DNA from 2 places in the Clostridium sp. genome. Region 1 is predicted to be linked to the other one. Evidence: predicted binding sites of a transcription regulator. Region 1 holds the regulator's gene; the other holds the start of a gene.
What was found. Region 1 encodes CtsR, which represses protease genes until heat stress. Its sites were predicted from a motif close to AAGGTCAANNAAGGTCAAAT; they were not measured.

Region 1 (8,367 bases):
AAGGAGAAATCCGCTTTGAGATGGACCCGCGGCGCATTAGCTAGTTGGTGGGGTAGAAGCCTACCAAGGCAACGATGCGTAGCCGACCTGAGAGGGTGATCGGCCACATTGGAACTGAGATACGGTCCAGACTCCTACGGGAGGCAGCAGTGGGGAATATTGCACAATGGGCGAAAGCCTGATGCAGCAACGCCGCGTGAGTGATGAAGGTCTTCGGATTGTAAAGCTCTGTCTTCTGGGACGATAATGACGGTACCAGAAGAGGAAGCCACGGCTAACTACGTGCCAGCAGCCGCGGTAATACGTAGGTGGCGAGCGTTGTCCGGAATTACTGGGCGTAAAGGGTGCGTAGGCGGATGTTTAAGTGAGATGTGAAATACCCGGGCTTAACCTGGGAGCTGCATTTCAAACTGGATATCTGGAGTGCAGGAGAGGAGAACGGAATTCCTAGTGTAGCGGTGAAATGCGTAGAGATTAGGAAGAACACCAGTGGCGAAGGCGGTTCTCTGGACTGTAACTGACGCTGAGGCACGAAAGCGTGGGTAGCAAACAGGATTAGATACCCTGGTAGTCCACGCCGTAAACGATGAGTACTAGGTGTAGGAGGTATCGACCCCTTCTGTGCCGCAGTAAACACAATAAGTACTCCGCCTGGGAAGTACGATCGCAAGATTAAAACTCAAAGGAATTGACGGGGGCCCGCACAAGCAGCGGAGCATGTGGTTTAATTCGAAGCAACGCGAAGAACCTTACCTGGACTTGACATCCCCTGAATAGCCTGGAGACAGGCGAAGCCTTTCGGGGCAGGGAGACAGGTGGTGCATGGTTGTCGTCAGCTCGTGTCGTGAGATGTTAGGTTAAGTCCTGCAACGAGCGCAACCCTTGTTGTTAGTTGCTAACATGAAAGATGAGCACTCTAACGAGACTGCCGCGGTTAACGCGGAGGAAGGTGGGGATGACGTCAAATCATCATGCCCCTTATGTCCAGGGCGACACACGTGCTACAATGGGCAGAACAGAGAGAAGCAAGACCGTGAGGAGGAGCCAAACTCAAAAACTGCTCTCAGTTCGGATTGCAGGCTGAAACCCGCCTGCATGAAGCTGGAGTTGCTAGTAATCGCGAATCAGCATGTCGCGGTGAATACGTTCCCGGGCCTTGTACACACCGCCCGTCACACCATGAGAGCTGGCAACACCCGAAGTCCGTAGTCTAACTTAGGAGGACGCGGCCGAAGGTGGGGTTAGTGATTGGGGTGAAGTCGTAACAAGGTAGCCGTAGGAGAACCTGCGGCTGGATCACCTCCTTTCTAAGGAGAAAAGGAACAGGACACTGTTCCATAAAAGTTGGTATTTTGTTTGAGCAAGTAACTTGAAAAATTGATAGTAACGAGCAGATTGAGGAAAAACGCGAACGAGGAGTGGAGTTTACTTATGTAAATGAGCACCGGAGTGAGTGATTTTGACGAAAAGATGCGAAGTTAATAACAATTTTTTATTCTGTTTAATTTTGAAGGATCAGATCCTTTCACAATAGTCAATTTAATAATTAATATAAGTTTTGGGGGTATAGCTCAGCTGGGAGAGCATCTGCCTTGCACGCAGAGGGTCAAGAGTTCGAATCTCTTTATCTCCACCATTGTATTTATGGGCTTATAGCTCAGCTGGTTAGAGCGCACGCCTGATAAGCGTGAGGTCGATGGTTCGAGTCCATTTAAGCCCACCATTATGTTCCTTGAAAATTGCACAGTAAGAAAAAAGAGAAGTCGAAAGACTTCATGAAAGTAAAGTAAAGCTGAGGTTAATGAAATAACCTTTGTAGATATATGTGGAAAATTAATAGTAGCAAGCAGTTCGAGGAAAGGCTTGAGCGAGGAGCGGAGCTTACTTGTGTAAGTGAGCACCACAGCGAAAGACTTGACGATGAAATGCGAAGCTAATATGGATTTTCTTTAGGTCAAGCTACAAAGGGCGCATGGTGAATGCCTTGGCACCAGGAGCCGACGAAGGACGTGATAAGCTGCGATAAGCTTCGGGTAGACGCAAATAGTCTGAGAACCGAAGATTTCCGAATGGGGAAACCCACAGTGGAAGCACTGAACTGTAAACTGAATTCATAGGTTTATAGAGGTAAACCCGGGGAACTGAAACATCTAAGTACCCGGAGGAAGAGAAAGAAAAATCGATTTTCCAAGTAGCGGCGAGCGAAAGGGAAAGAGCCCAAACCAGGAACTTGTTTCTGGGGTTCGGGCAGACAGAGAGAACAATAGGTTAAGTGAAGAGAGCTGGAAGGCTCCGCCATAGAAGGTAAAAGCCCTGTAGGTGAAAGCTGAAAAAGTTCCAGTCTGTACCAGAGTACCACGAGACACGAGAAACCTTGTGGGAAAGAGGGAGGACCACCTCCTAAGGCTAAATACTACCTGGTGACCGATAGAGAAGAAGTACCGTGAGGGAAAGGTGAAAAGAACCCCGGAAGGGGAGTGAAAGAGAACCTGAAACCGTGTGTCCACAACCGATCGAAGCACTTTAACGTGCGACGATGTGCTTTTTGTAGAACGAGCCAGCGAGTTACGGTATGCAGCAAGGTTAAGCACTTAAGGTGCGGAGCCGAAGGGAAACCGAGTCTTAAAAGGGCGTCTAGTTGCATGCAGTAGACCCGAAACCGGGTGACCTATCCATGGCCAGGTTGAAGCGGAAGTAAAATTCCGTGGAGGACCGAACCACGTTGGTGTTGAAAAACCATGGGATGAGCTGTGGATAGCGGAGAAATTCCAATCGAACTCGGAGATAGCTGGTTCTCCTCGAAATAGCTTTAGGGCTAGCGTCGTGAATGAGTAGTGGAGGTAGAGCACTGAATGGGCTAGGGGCTGACAACAGTTACTGAACCCTATCAAACTCCGAATGCCATATACTTGAATCACGGCAGTCAGACCGGGAATGATAAGATCCTCGGTCAAAAGGGAAAGAGCCCAGATCATCAGCTAAGGTCCCAAAGTGTAAGTTAAGTGGAAAAGGATGTGGGATTTCGAAGACAACTAGGATGTTGGCTCAGAAGCAGCCACACATTCAAAGAGTGCGTAACAGCTCACTAGTCGAGAGATCCTGCGCCGAAGATGTCCGGGGCTAAAACTTACCACCGAAGCTATGGACCCGAAAGGGTGGTAGAGGAGCATCCTGTACGGATAGAAGCAGTACCGTAAGGAGCTGTGGACTGTACAGGAGAGAGTATGCTGGCATAAGTAGCGAGAAATAAGTGAGAATCTTATTGGTCGAAGACCTAAGGTTTCCTGGGGAAGGTTCGTCCGCCCAGGGTTAGTCGGGACCTAAGCCGAGGCCGAAAGGCGTAGGCGATGGACAATCGGTTGATATTCCGATACCGCAAACTGGCGTTTGACAGAAGGGATGACGCAGAAGGATAGGATGTGCACACTACTGGATGTGTGTCTAAGCACTGAGGCAGGCCGGGGAGGAAAACCCATCCGGTCAATGCTGAGGTGTTACAGGGATCCAATTAAGGAGAAGTATCCGATTTCACACTGCCAAGAAAAGTCTCTATGGAGCAAGTTTGTGCTCGTACCGCAAACCGACACAGGTAGGTGAGGAGAGAATCCTAAGACCATCGGAAGAATTGTTGTTAAGGAACTAGGCAAATTAACTCCGTAACTTAGGGATAAGGAGTGCCCCGAAAGGGGCCGCAGAGAATAGGCTCAAGCAACTGTTTATCAAAAACACAGGTCTCTGCTAAAGCGAAAGCTGAAGTATAGGGGCTGACGCCTGCCCGGTGCTGGAAGGTTAAGGGGAATACTAAGCGCAAGCGAAGGTATGAACTTAAGCCCCAGTAAACGGCGGCCGTAACTATAACGGTCCTAAGGTAGCGAAATTCCTTGTCGGGTAAGTTCCGACCCGCACGAATGGCGTAATGATTTGAGCACTGTCTCGACAACAAATCCGGCGAAATTGTAGTGCAAGTGAAGATGCTTGCTACCCGCGATTGGACGGAAAGACCCCGTAGAGCTTTACTGCAGTTTAGCATTGAGTTTCGGTATTGTCTGTACAGGATAGGTGGGAGGCATGGAAACCGGGGCGCCAGCCCTGGCGGAGCCAACGTTGGGATACCACCCTGACAGTACTGGAATTCTAACCGGCGGCCATGAAACTGGTCACGGGACATTGTTAGGCAGGCAGTTTGACTGGGGCGGTCGCCTCCTAAAAAGTAACGGAGGCGCCCAAAGGTTCCCTCAGAAGGGTCGGAAATCCTTCGAAGAGTGCAAAGGCAGAAGGGAGCCTGACTGCGACACATACAGGTGGAGCAGGGACGAAAGTCGGGCTTAGTGATCCGGTGGTACCTCGTGGGAGGGCCATCGCTCAACGGATAAAAGCTACCTCGGGGATAACAGGCTGATCTCCCCCAAGAGTTCACATCGACGGGGAGGTTTGGCACCTCGATGTCGGCTCGTCGCATCCTGGGGCTGAAGTAGGTCCCAAGGGTTGGGCTGTTCGCCCATTAAAGCGGCACGCGAGCTGGGTTCAGAACGTCGTGAGACAGTTCGGTCCCTATCCGTCGCGGGCGCAGGAAATTTGAGAGGAGCTGTCCTTAGTACGAGAGGACCGGGATGGACTGACCTCTGGTGTACCAGTTGTTCCGCCAGGAGCATGGCTGGGTAGCTATGTCGGGAAGGGATAAACGCTGAAAGCATCTAAGCGTGAAGCCCACCTCAAGATTAGATTTCCCACAGCGTAAGCTGGTAAGACCCCTCGGAGAACACGAGGTTGATAGGTCAGGGGTGTAAGCATGGCAACATGTTCAGCTGACTGATACTAATAGGTCGAGGGCTTGACCAAACATTCATCTTACTGTGCAATTTTCAGGGAACAGAGCAGTATTCCATATGGAATACACATGTTTTCAATATTTGCTGTAGAGTTTACAGTAAATAAATTATTAGCAGCGAATAGATCAAGGAAAAGCTTGAAGGAGGAGCGGAATTTACTTACGTAAATGAGCACCGCAGTGAGAACTTTGACGCAGAGATATGAAGCTGATAATGATTTATGTCAAATATCTGGTGGTTATGACGTGAAGGTAACACCCCTTCCCATTCCGAACAGGATGGTTAAGCTTCATTGTGCCGAGAGTACTGCAGGGGAAGCCCTGTGGCAGGGTAGGTTGCTGCCGGGTTTAAATAAATTGTTCCGTGGTAGCTCAATGGTTGAGCATTCGGCTGTTAACCGAAGGGTTGGAGGTTCGAGCCCTCTCCACGGAGCCATTTTTATTTTTTGTTAGGTTAGACAGGAGCAGGGTAGACAATTTAGACTTCAATAAAAAATTAATTTTTTATTGAAGCTATTTTTTTTATTTGAAGAAAGCTTGAAATATGATACTATAAATTTAATATAACAGGTGTTATAAAAATTAATGATTAGTCGGTGATAATAATTATTATATATAAGAAAACTAAAGAAAAATTGCATTATATCGTGCTTTTATGATTAGAACACAAGATTCGGGATAATATAAGAGTTGAATAAAATAACAGGTAATAATATTATTTAAGTAAGGTCAAAGAAAGTCAAAGTGATGTTGTTGGTATTAAGAGGGTGATATGGTGGCAAGATTATCTGATATAATAGAAAATTTCATAAAGCAGATGATAGAAAGCAGTGATGAATCCCAGCTTCAGATTAGAAGAAACGAATTGGCTAACCACTTTAGCTGTGCTCCTTCGCAGATAAATTATGTTTTAACCACTAGATTTACTACAGATAAAGGTTATTATATAGAAAGCAGGAGAGGTGGCGGCGGATGTATAATAATAAGAAGAGTCGTTTGCAGCAGCAATAAGAATTTATTTGATATTATAATTGAAAAAATTGGGGATAGTATAACATATAATACTGCCCTCCAGGTTATAGATGGACTGTTCGAAGCTGATATTATTAGTGAGAGGGAAGCTAATATATTAAAAATAGCTATAAATGATAGAACTTTTAATGATTATGTTCAAAATAAAAACAAACTTAGAGCTTCTATACTTAAATCTATAATGATGGTGATATTTCATGATAGTTAGGTAAAATGAGAATCCTATGTATACAGAAAATTTTAATTTAAGAATTACGGGGTGATAAGATATTATGTTGTGTGATATATGTAAAAAAAATGAAGCCACTGTTCATATAACTAAGATAGTAAATGGGATAAAACAGGATCTTAATTTATGTGAAAAATGTGCTGTTGAAAATGGAGAATTGAGCTTTGTTCCAAAGATAAATTTTGTAGCCCCATTTAGCTTTCAAAATATTTTAAGTGGAATTATGGATTATATGAATAATTCAAATGAGGATACAGAAGATTTTGATATAATCTGTAAAAATTGCGGTACTTCTTATAGAGAATTTAAAAAAAGCGGATTTGTAGGATGCAGCGAATGTTATAAAGAATTTTCAAATATATTGCAGCCTGTTATAAAAAGAGTGCAGGCAAATTTGGAACATACGGGGAAAATACCTAAAAAGGCAGGAAAGGATATTATAGATAGAAGAAATCTTGTAAAATTGAAACAGGATTTACAAAAATCTATAGCTTTGGAGGAGTATGAGGAGGCTGCACGTATAAGAGATAAAATAAAGGAACTTCAAGCCGATAATAATCATGGCAATAAGGGGGAATAGGAATGGACAACTGGATAACAGCTCCTAAGGGAGATAATGAGGATCTGGTCATAAGCAGCAGAGTAAGGCTTGCCAGAAACTTGGCAAGAGTACCTTTCCCTCATAAATTAAGTGAGGAACAGAGTAAGAAATTAATAGAACTTGTAGATAAAGTTTTTTATGAAGATGATTGTACCACGAAGGAATTTACTACAAATTATTTGTGGGAGAAAAGTGAAAATGAAAGGGAAATGTTTTTGGAAAAACATCTTATAAGTAAAAACCTGATAGAAAATAGTAATAAGGCTGCATTTATATTGAACAAAAATGAAACAGTAAGTATAATGCTAAATGAGGAGGATCATATTAGAATTCAATGTATAACGTCAGGATTAAATTTGGAGGAAGTATATAATGTAAGTGATAATATAGATAATCTTTTGGAAGAAAATCTAGAATATGCTTTTGATGAAAGATTAGGATACTTGACTACCTGTCCAACGAATTTGGGTACAGGATTAAGGATGTCTGTTATGCTTCATCTTCCTGCAATATCCTTAAACAATCAAATAAATGGACTTTTAAATGCACTAAGTCAGGTTGGCATGACTGTTAGAGGTCTATATGGTGAAGGATCTAAAGCATTGGGCAATATATATCAGATTTCAAATCAAGTGACTTTAGGACGCAGTGAAGAAGAAATAATGATTAATTTAAAAGCTCTTGTATCACAGGTAATAAATGAAGAGAAGTTAGCACGCGAAAATCTCATAAAGAACTCAAGACATGAATTAGAGGACAGAATATATAGATCTCTTGGAATTTTAAGATATGCTGAACTTTTAAGTTCGAATGAGTGCCTAAAACTTTTATCTTATGTAAGGTTGGGAGTTGAAATGGGAATAGTTAAAGATATAAGCAAAGTTACGCTAAATAGTCTTTTGGTTGAAATACAACCAGCCACTATACAACAGAATCACGATAAAATTTTATCAAGCAGAGAAAGAGATTTTGATAGAGCAAAACTAGTAAGAAAGAAATTGGCAGAAACTACAGCCAAATAAAAAGGAAGGTGAAATATACTATGATGTTTGGAAGATTTACGGAAAGAGCTCAAAAGGTAATTATATATGCCCAGGAAGAAGCCCAGTCTCTAAAGCATGGTTATGTAGGAACAGAGCATATTCTGTTGGGAATACTAAGGGAGGAGGGTATATCCAAGAGCCTTTTGAATAGTATGAATATCACAGCTCAAAATGTAAAGGCTCTTATAGAAGAGTATGAAGGAAAAGGGGAAATAGAACTATACAATAATGAAATACCTCTTACACCAAGAACAAAAAGACTCTTAGAATTGAGTTTATTTGAGGCAAGGAATCTTAATCACAACTATATAAGCCCGGAGCATATACTTCTTGCACTTATAAGAGAAGCTGAGGGAGTTGCATTTACTATTCTAAATAATCTTGGCGCAGATTTTAATAAGTTGAGAAAAGAGCTGACAAATTCACTATCTGGAGAGCAGTCAGCAAATTCCAACAGTGGTAAAAAGGGTGCTGGAGAGCCAACTCCAACTTTGGACCAATTTGGACGTGACTTGACAGATATGGCAAGGGAAGGAAAACTTGACCCTGTAATAGGAAGGGAAAAGGAAACTCAGAGAGTGCTTGAGATATTGAGCAGAAGGACAAAAAACAATCCTTGTTTGATAGGAGATCC
Region 2 (8,367 bases), 680 kb from region 1:
TGCAAGCTTTACAAATATTCCGGCCGATCCGAACATGATTGCGGCCACTATAGAATAAATATATCCCCGTTTCAGTTAAATCACATCCTTATCCTGACTAATTGTACCATATATTTTTTATTGTTTACAAACCAACTTTTTGATGTAAAATTTGTCATATTGTATTATAATATTTAAGAGTTAAAAATAGAAGCTTCTGTTTTTAAATAAAGGTGGTGTGAAAAATTAACATAAAATCTTTTTTCAGTATTATAGTTTCAAAGTTAATAATAAAACTGTCAAAATCCCTGTTCAAGGGCGGAAGTAATTTCCCCGGCAGAATTGCATTGAAACTAGATGGAAATATTTTGAAAACCCTCTGTAAAAACTACGATGTCATAGTCGTCACAGGTACAAATGGTAAAACCACCACTACAAGCATGATATACAATATGTTAAAAGACAGTGGAAAACATGTAATAACAAATAACACCGGTGCAAATATGCTTCCGGGTATAGTTTCCTGTTTTGTAGAAAATTTTTCTTTTCAAAAATGCAGCAAAACAAATTATGCAGTCATAGAATGTGATGAAGCCAATCTCACCCTTCTGACTGACTATGTAACACCCGAAGTAATTGCAATCACGAATCTATTCAGAGATCAGTTGGACAGGTATGGGGAAGTGTATACCACCCTGAATAAAATTTTGGACGGCATAAAGAAAGTACCTATTTCAAATTTGGTATTAAATGGGGATGAACCCCTTCTGGGCGATATGAATGTTCAAAACAGGACAGTATACTATGGCTTCAAATGCAGTTTGAATAAAAGCAAAAAAGTTGATATAAATGCAGACTCAAAATTCTGTAAAAAATGCAAACATCCATATAAATACAATTTCATAACCTACAGTCATCTGGGGGATTTCTACTGTGACAACTGCGGTTATAAAAGGCCGGATCTTGACTATGCACTTGAAGAAATCAAAAGCAAAACTCAGGATGGTTCCCTTGTATCAATAGACGGCAAGGAATACTATATAAATCAGCCCGGAGCATACAACATGTATAACGCACTGTGTGCCTACGCAGTTGCAAGAGTATGCAGCATACCTACCTCTTCAATTCACGTTTCACTGGAAAACCAGAAAAGCAGTTTCGGAAGACAGGAAATTATAGAAGTGGAACAGAAAGAAGTGAAAATAATACTTGTAAAAAACCCTGCAGGCTACAATGAGGCTATAAACAGCATTGCACTGGACAGAAGGCCCTTCAATCTCGGCGTACTTTTAAACGACAACTATGCAGATGGAAGGGACGTATCATGGATATGGGATGTAAATTTTGAAAATCTGTCATCTCTCAATATAAACAACATATTTATTTCAGGTATACGGCTTTATGATATGGCAATACGGCTTAAGGTTGCCGGACTTGATGAAAAAAAATTCATACTGTGCATGGACTTCAGAAAACTCACCGAAGAAATAAAAAACTGCAGGGAAAACAGAATATACGTGCTTGCAACCTATACTTCAATGATCGGCTTCAGGAAATATCTCAACTCAAAGGGATACATAAAAAAGTTATGGTAAATTAAAGAGGTGTTTTATTATGGAACTTAACATATGTCATCTATATCCGGATCTATTAAACGTATATGGTGATCTTGGCAATATAAGAATATTGAAATACAGGGCCGAAAAGAGAGGCATAAAAGTAAATATCAAAAATATATCGCTTGGAGACCCTTTTGAGTGGGAAGACTATGATATAGTCTTCTTTGGCGGGGGACAGGATTATGAACAATCCATAGTATCCGAAGATCTTATAAAAAACAAAAAAACAGGAATAGAGAAATATATCGAAACAGGCAGGGTATTCCTATCAATATGCGGCGGCTATCAGCTTCTTGGAAAATATTACACTACTCCCGACGGCAAAAAACTGTCCGGTCTGGGTGTAATAGATATATACACAGAAGGCGGCAAAAAGAGATTCATAGGAAATACTGTGATACACAATGATCAGTTCAATGAAACCTATGTTGGTTTTGAAAATCATTCCGGCAGAACCTATATAGGAAATCTGAAACCCCTTGGAAGGGTAATCAAAGGGTACGGCAACAACGGAGAAGACGGATATGAGGGCTGTGTATACAAGAACTGCTTCGGTACGTATTTTCACGGTTCACTGCTGTCCAAAAATCCTGAGCTGTCAGACAGATTCATAAAATTGGCCCTGTTCAGAAAATATAATAAACAGATAGATCTGGAACCTCTGGATGACAGCCTCGAGATAAATGCAAAAAAGTTCATAGTACGTAGAGAAACCAGTTCAAAATAAAAAGAGCTGTTCCCAAACTTGTTTTGGGGCAGTTCTTTTTGTAGAAGCATTTCACTTGATTTTAAAATTTATGCTTGAATCTGTTTTCAAATTCAGCTATCAAACCATCTCTGAAATCAGGATGTGCAATTTTTATAAGTTCTCTTGCCCTCTGTTCCAGTGTTTTGCCTCTGAGCTGGGCTATACCATATTCTGTTATTACGTAATGTACGTCATTTCTTGAAGTAGTTACAGCTGCTCCTTTGTTCAGGAACGGAACTATTCTTGAAACTTTTCCATGTGCTGCAGTAGATGGTATTGCAATAATTGATATTCCACCTTCAGCCATGCTTGCACCTCTTGTGAAGTCAATCTGTCCGCCTACTCCGCTTATCTGCCTCAAACCTATGCTCTCGGAGCATATCTGACCCATAAGATCTATTTCCACACAGGAATTTATACATACCATCTTGTAATTTTTCTTTATAACTTCAGGATTGTTTACATAATCAACAGGCCAGGATTCCACCATAGGATTGTTGTCTACAAAATCATACAGCCTCTTTGTTCCCATAAGGAATGTTACAACTATCTTTCCTGGATGAAGTGTCTTTTTCTTGTTTGTAATTACTCCTGCCTCGACCAGCTCCACAACACCGTCGGATATCATCTCGGAATGTATTCCCAGGTCCTTTTTATCCTTTAAAAACAAAAGTACCGCATCAGGTATTGCACCAATTCCAAGCTGGAGGGTAGCCCCATCTTCTATAAGCGATGCACAGTAACTTCCTATTTTCTTCTCCACTTCCCCTATTTTAGAGGGCTGGAGTTCAGCTACAGGCCGCGAACTCTCAACTATGTAGTCAATGTCAGAAATGTGTATGAAGTTGTTTCCAAGAACTCTAGGCATATTTTCATTCACTTCTGCAATTACAAGCTTTGCACATTCTGCTCCTGCATGTATGTAATCGTTGGATACTCCATAGCTGCAGAAACCATGTTCATCAGGTTTGCTGACTTCAATAAGTGCAACATCTGCAGGAATATAACCTTCTTTGAACAATCTTGGTATTTCACTGAAAAAAACCGGAATAAATCCGCTTCTTCCTTCGGCAATTGCCTCACTTGTACCCTTTCCAGTAAAAAATGCATTGTCATGGATGTACTTCTCCACTCCTCTGTCATCATACCTTGTTTCGCCTTTAGTTATCATATGATATAACTCCACATTTTTGTACTTTTCTTTATTATCAACTAAAGCATTGAGAAGCACCTGTGGTTCAGCACATGCGTGTCCAAATACAACTCTGTCTCCAGATTTTATATGTGATACTGCCTCATCTGCACTGACAACCTTACTCTTATACAGCTCATCATAACTCATAAAAATCATCCTTTCAAAAGTTAAGTTTGTTAAAAAAACTACAATTATAGGCAAATATACCTTTTAATATTTAATATTATAGCAGTGAACGTATTCAAAATCAATAGGTATTTTCCTCACAAAAGATAATAAGCCGCATACTGCGGCCTATTACATTACTGTTATTTTAAACTCTCCATCCTCAAAATCCACCTTTACACCGGAGCCTTCCTGAATATCTCCATTTATTATTTTCTTGGCGATATTTGTTTCAAGAGTATTCTCTATATACCTTTTAAGCGGTCTTGCACCATACACCGGGTCATATCCTTCTCTTGCCATGGTTTCCTTTGCAGCATCACTTATATCGATTGATATATTCTTGTCCCCGAGTCTGTTTTTTATATCTTCAAGGAATATGTCAATTATTGATTTTATTTCCTCTGTATCAAGAGGTTTAAACATTATTATATCATCAAGCCTGTTTAAAAATTCCGGTTTGAACCTGGATTTCATCTCATTCATGACTTTTTGCCTTACATCACTGTCTATACTGTGACTTCCGCTGTTTTCAAGAAGATAGCTACTTCCTATATTGGATGTCATGATTATAATACAATTCTTGAAATCCACAACCTTTCCCTGATTGTCGGTGAGCCTTCCATCATCAAGTATCTGGAGAAAAATATTGAATACATCATCGTGTGCCTTTTCAATTTCATCAAACAATATTACACTGTACGGCTTTCTCCTGACGGCTTCAGTGAGCTGCCCTCCTTCCTCATATCCAACATATCCGGGAGGAGCTCCTATGAGCCTTGATACTGAATATTTCTCCATATATTCAGACATGTCTATTCTTATTATATTCTCTTCACTGTCGAACAACGTTCTTGCAAGAGTTTTGGCTAGTTCGGTCTTTCCTACACCTGTAGGCCCCAGAAATATGAATGACCCTATAGGTCTCTTTGGGTCTTTCATGCCCGCTCTTGCCCTTATTACAGCATTTGAAACTGCAGTTACCGCATCCTTTTGTCCTATTACCCTCTTTGAAAGCTCATCTTCCAGTTTAACAAGCTTCTGTCTTTCGCCTTCCACAAGTTTGGAAACAGGTATTCCGGTCCATTTTGAAATTATCTCTGATATTTCCTGTTCCGTTACTTCCTCTTTCAGCATGGAACTGCCATTGTCCTTCTTTATGAGCTTTTCCTTTTCCTCTATCTTTTTCTGAAGATCCGGAATAACTCCATATTTCAACTCTGCAACCTTGTTCAGGTCATATTCCCTCTCAGCCTTTTCAATCTGGCCCTTTGCCTCATCAAGCTTCTCCTTCAGATCTCTGACTCCGGTTATTGCACTCTTTTCCTTCTCATATTTTGCAGTAAGCTGCTTATCCTTGTCCTGCAGATTGCTCAATTCATTTTCAAGGTATTTGAGTCTGTCCTGTGAGGATTTGTCATGCTCCTTTGAAAGTGCCTCCTTCTCAATTTTAAGCTGGAATATCTTTCTCTTTATAGTGTCCATCTCAGTAGGCATGCTGTCAATTTCAGTCCTTATCATGGCACAGGCCTCATCGATGAGATCTATAGCCTTATCCGGAAGATATCTGTCCGTTATATATCTGTCTGAAAGCCTGGCAGCTGCAACTATGGCAGAATCATGTATCCTTATTCCATGATATATCTCGAATTTTTCCTTCAATCCCCTGAGGATTGAAATTGAATCCTCCACGGAAGGTTCATCTATAATTACAGGCTGGAATCTTCTCTCAAGCGCCTTATCCTTTTCTATATACTTTCTGTATTCATCAAAAGTGGTGGCACCTATGCAGTGAAGTTCTCCTCTCGCAAGCATTGGCTTTATGAGGTTTCCTGCATCCATGGAACCTTCTGTCTTGCCTGCTCCCACTATATTGTGTATTTCATCTATGAAGAGCACAATTCTGCCCTGGCTTTTTTCCACTTCCTTGAGTACAGCCTTGAGTCTCTCTTCAAATTCACCCCTGAACTTGGCACCTGCAATAAGTGCACCAAGGTCGAGTGAAAATATTATTTTGTCCTTTAATCCCTCAGGTACATCTCCCCTGACTATTCTCTCCGCCAATCCTTCGATTATAGCTGTTTTCCCCACACCTGGATCACCTATGAGAACAGGGTTGTTTTTTGTTCTCCTTGAAAGTATCCTGACTACCCTTCTGATTTCTTCGTCTCTTCCTATTACAGGGTCCAATTTATGCTTCTTGGCTTCCTCAACTAAATTTCTGCCGTACTTTACAAGTGCTTCATAAGTACCTTCCGGGTCCTGTGTATCCACTGTCTGATTTCCCCTTACCTTGTACAGCACCTCCAGAAAGCTGTTTTTATTTACATTGAATTTTCTCAACATACCATCTACATCGCTTGAGTGTACTTCCATAATCCCAAGCATGACATGTTCTACACTTATATAGGAATCCTTGAACTTCCTGGCTGTTTTCTCAGCCTCAACAAGCACCTGTTCAAATCTTCTAGTAACATAAACAGAAGATTTCTGTGCCGCCTCTCCCATTACTTTCGGCATCTTGTTCAAAATGGACTCCGTCTCTCTTCTCATTGATTCAATATTTACTCCCATTTTTTGAAATATATTGGGAATTAATCCGTCTTCCTCGGAAATTACTGCAGAAAACAGATGTATGGTGTCAACCTGCTGGTGATTATGTCTCACAGCTGTAAGCTGTGCTTCATTCAAGCACTGCTGAACTTTTACAGTAAGTTTATCTATATTCATCTTCACGGCCTCCTTTTTGACCTTCTTTGACCTTAACTAGATAATATTATTATATTTCCATTTATTCAACCTTTGTATCTGGCTGAATTTTTCAATTCAAGTCGCAAATTCGGTATTACAGGGATATATATCAGCATATCCTGCTATTTCATGTAAATTCTCAAAGATCTATCCTTCAAGTATATGGCATAATTGAAACATTTGATTGACTCGGAAAGCTTTCCATTCCTGTAGTACATACTCCCCATTTCAATATGTCTCTTACATATGCTGCCTGTGTCGGAAAATTTCAGTAAAAGTCCCAGGGAAATATCCATGTAAATTTCAGCATCTTTAGTATTTCCCTGCTTTTCAAGTATAACGGCCTTGTAATAATAGCATCTCTCCATCAGCTCGGCATCATTCAAAATTATTGATTTATCCAGCGCAATATTACATATACTCAGAGATCGACCCATAAAATTGTTTTCAATTAATTTATTTATTATGTCCAGTATTATGTAAACCTTTTCCCGGTCAATATGATTTTGAAGTGAATTTACGTCTAAAACCTTGTCCACATACTCCAGCGCGCTGTTTTTCATATTAACTGTAAACATCGTGGAAGCATACCCCAGCATTAACATTGATATATACTCCAGGTTCTGTCCTAAAAGCCCGTATGCCTTTTCTTCATACTTTAAAAAATCTTCTTTCCTATATATCAGGCACAACACTGACTTCATACCATATACTACCGCTTTTTTGACAGAATCGGTCAAATAATTTATATGTATCATTATATGATTCATAAATATGCAGGCTTCAGAGTATTTTTTCATTTTAATCAGACAGTATTCTTTATAGTACATTGCATCAATATTTACATTGTCAATTTTCCTGGAAATGCTTATCGCATTATCGTAATAACTCACCGCCTGTATGTACTCTTTGCTTCTAAGCAGAAGCAATCCTATGTCCATATAGTAAAGTACAATATTTTCCAGAGAACAGCTCTTTTCAAGGTACTTATAGTATTCAGGAATATTACTTCTTGCCATACTCAGCTGACTCTTGTCTATATAATAGCCAAACTGCAGATGCATTATCTCAAAGCATAGATCATAATATCGATAATTTTCTGCAAATTCAAGATTGTATTCCACTTTCTGTACAAAATCAGGAATGCCACCTTTACTTAGTATTCCTATATTATCCGCTATCTGATTTCTTATATTTTGTTTCAAATAGTCAATATCCACATCCAGCTTATCTGATAAATATTCCAGAATCCAGTATTCCGGTTTTATTTTGTTATTCTCAATACAGCTCATCTTGGAGACAGATATCTTGTTGCCGCATACATCTTTTAAAGTCATTCTCTTATGTATCCGTGCCCTTTTGATCTTATCTCCAACGGAAAGTATCTCCATAAGTACACCCCTAGTTCATTCCGAATGTTTCTAAATTATATTCAGTTCTTTAAAATTATCTACTCCCTGGCTCAGATATCTGGCAGCTTCTGCATCGTTGCCCATATCCATGTAAAACTTTCCCAGTAAAATTGATATCTTCCCTGCCTCTTCTGAAAGTCCTAAATTTTTAACAAAATTAAGTGCCATTATAAGTGTATTTTCAGCTTCTTTTTTATTTTTTTCAAGCATTCCCACTCTGTATTTGAGTATATAGTATTCTATCAGTGCATTATTGTTTCCATCTTCAACATGAGAGAGAATTTCTTCAAGTACATTTCTTGCACTTTTTACGTCCTTCAATTTTATATAATTTATACAAATATTTTTAAGAGTTTCCACTATATTCGGATCCTTTATTTTAAGCCTTAATTCTCTTGATTTATTCAAATGGACAAATGACTCTTCTATATTGTCAAATTCACAGAACAATTTTCCCAGATTATTTTCAATCCTGGCAATATTCTCAACATCTTTTAT

Region 2: the regulator CtsR is predicted to act here: its motif matches at 6,451-6,470, upstream of clpB (ATP-dependent chaperone ClpB).

Annotation. Positions count from the first base shown of each region.
Region 1 covers NZ_JAKVOI010000001.1:3,154,947-3,163,313, forward strand. Annotated here, with positions in the region: rRNA gene LKE46_RS15635 (16S ribosomal RNA) at 1-1,307, shown strand, start outside; tRNA gene LKE46_RS15640 (tRNA-Ala) at 1,561-1,636, shown strand; tRNA gene LKE46_RS15645 (tRNA-Ile) at 1,647-1,723, shown strand; rRNA gene LKE46_RS15650 (23S ribosomal RNA) at 1,953-4,839, shown strand; gene LKE46_RS15655 (hypothetical protein) at 4,832-4,996, shown strand; rRNA gene rrf (5S ribosomal RNA) at 5,060-5,176, shown strand; tRNA gene LKE46_RS15665 (tRNA-Asn) at 5,190-5,264, shown strand; gene LKE46_RS15670 (CtsR family transcriptional regulator) at 5,601-6,068, shown strand; gene LKE46_RS15675 (UvrB/UvrC motif-containing protein) at 6,133-6,669, shown strand; gene LKE46_RS15680 (protein arginine kinase) at 6,672-7,712, shown strand; gene LKE46_RS15685 (ATP-dependent Clp protease ATP-binding subunit) at 7,733-8,367, shown strand, end outside.
Region 2 covers NZ_JAKVOI010000001.1:2,476,044-2,484,410, forward strand. Annotated here, with positions in the region: gene LKE46_RS12120 (DMT family transporter) at 1-75, opposite strand, end outside; gene LKE46_RS12125 (Mur ligase family protein) at 225-1,574, shown strand; gene LKE46_RS12130 (type 1 glutamine amidotransferase) at 1,594-2,325, shown strand; gene LKE46_RS12135 (acetyl-CoA hydrolase/transferase family protein) at 2,387-3,688, opposite strand; gene clpB (ATP-dependent chaperone ClpB) at 3,839-6,436, opposite strand; gene LKE46_RS12145 (helix-turn-helix domain-containing protein) at 6,580-7,848, opposite strand; gene LKE46_RS12150 (helix-turn-helix domain-containing protein) at 7,879-8,367, opposite strand, start outside.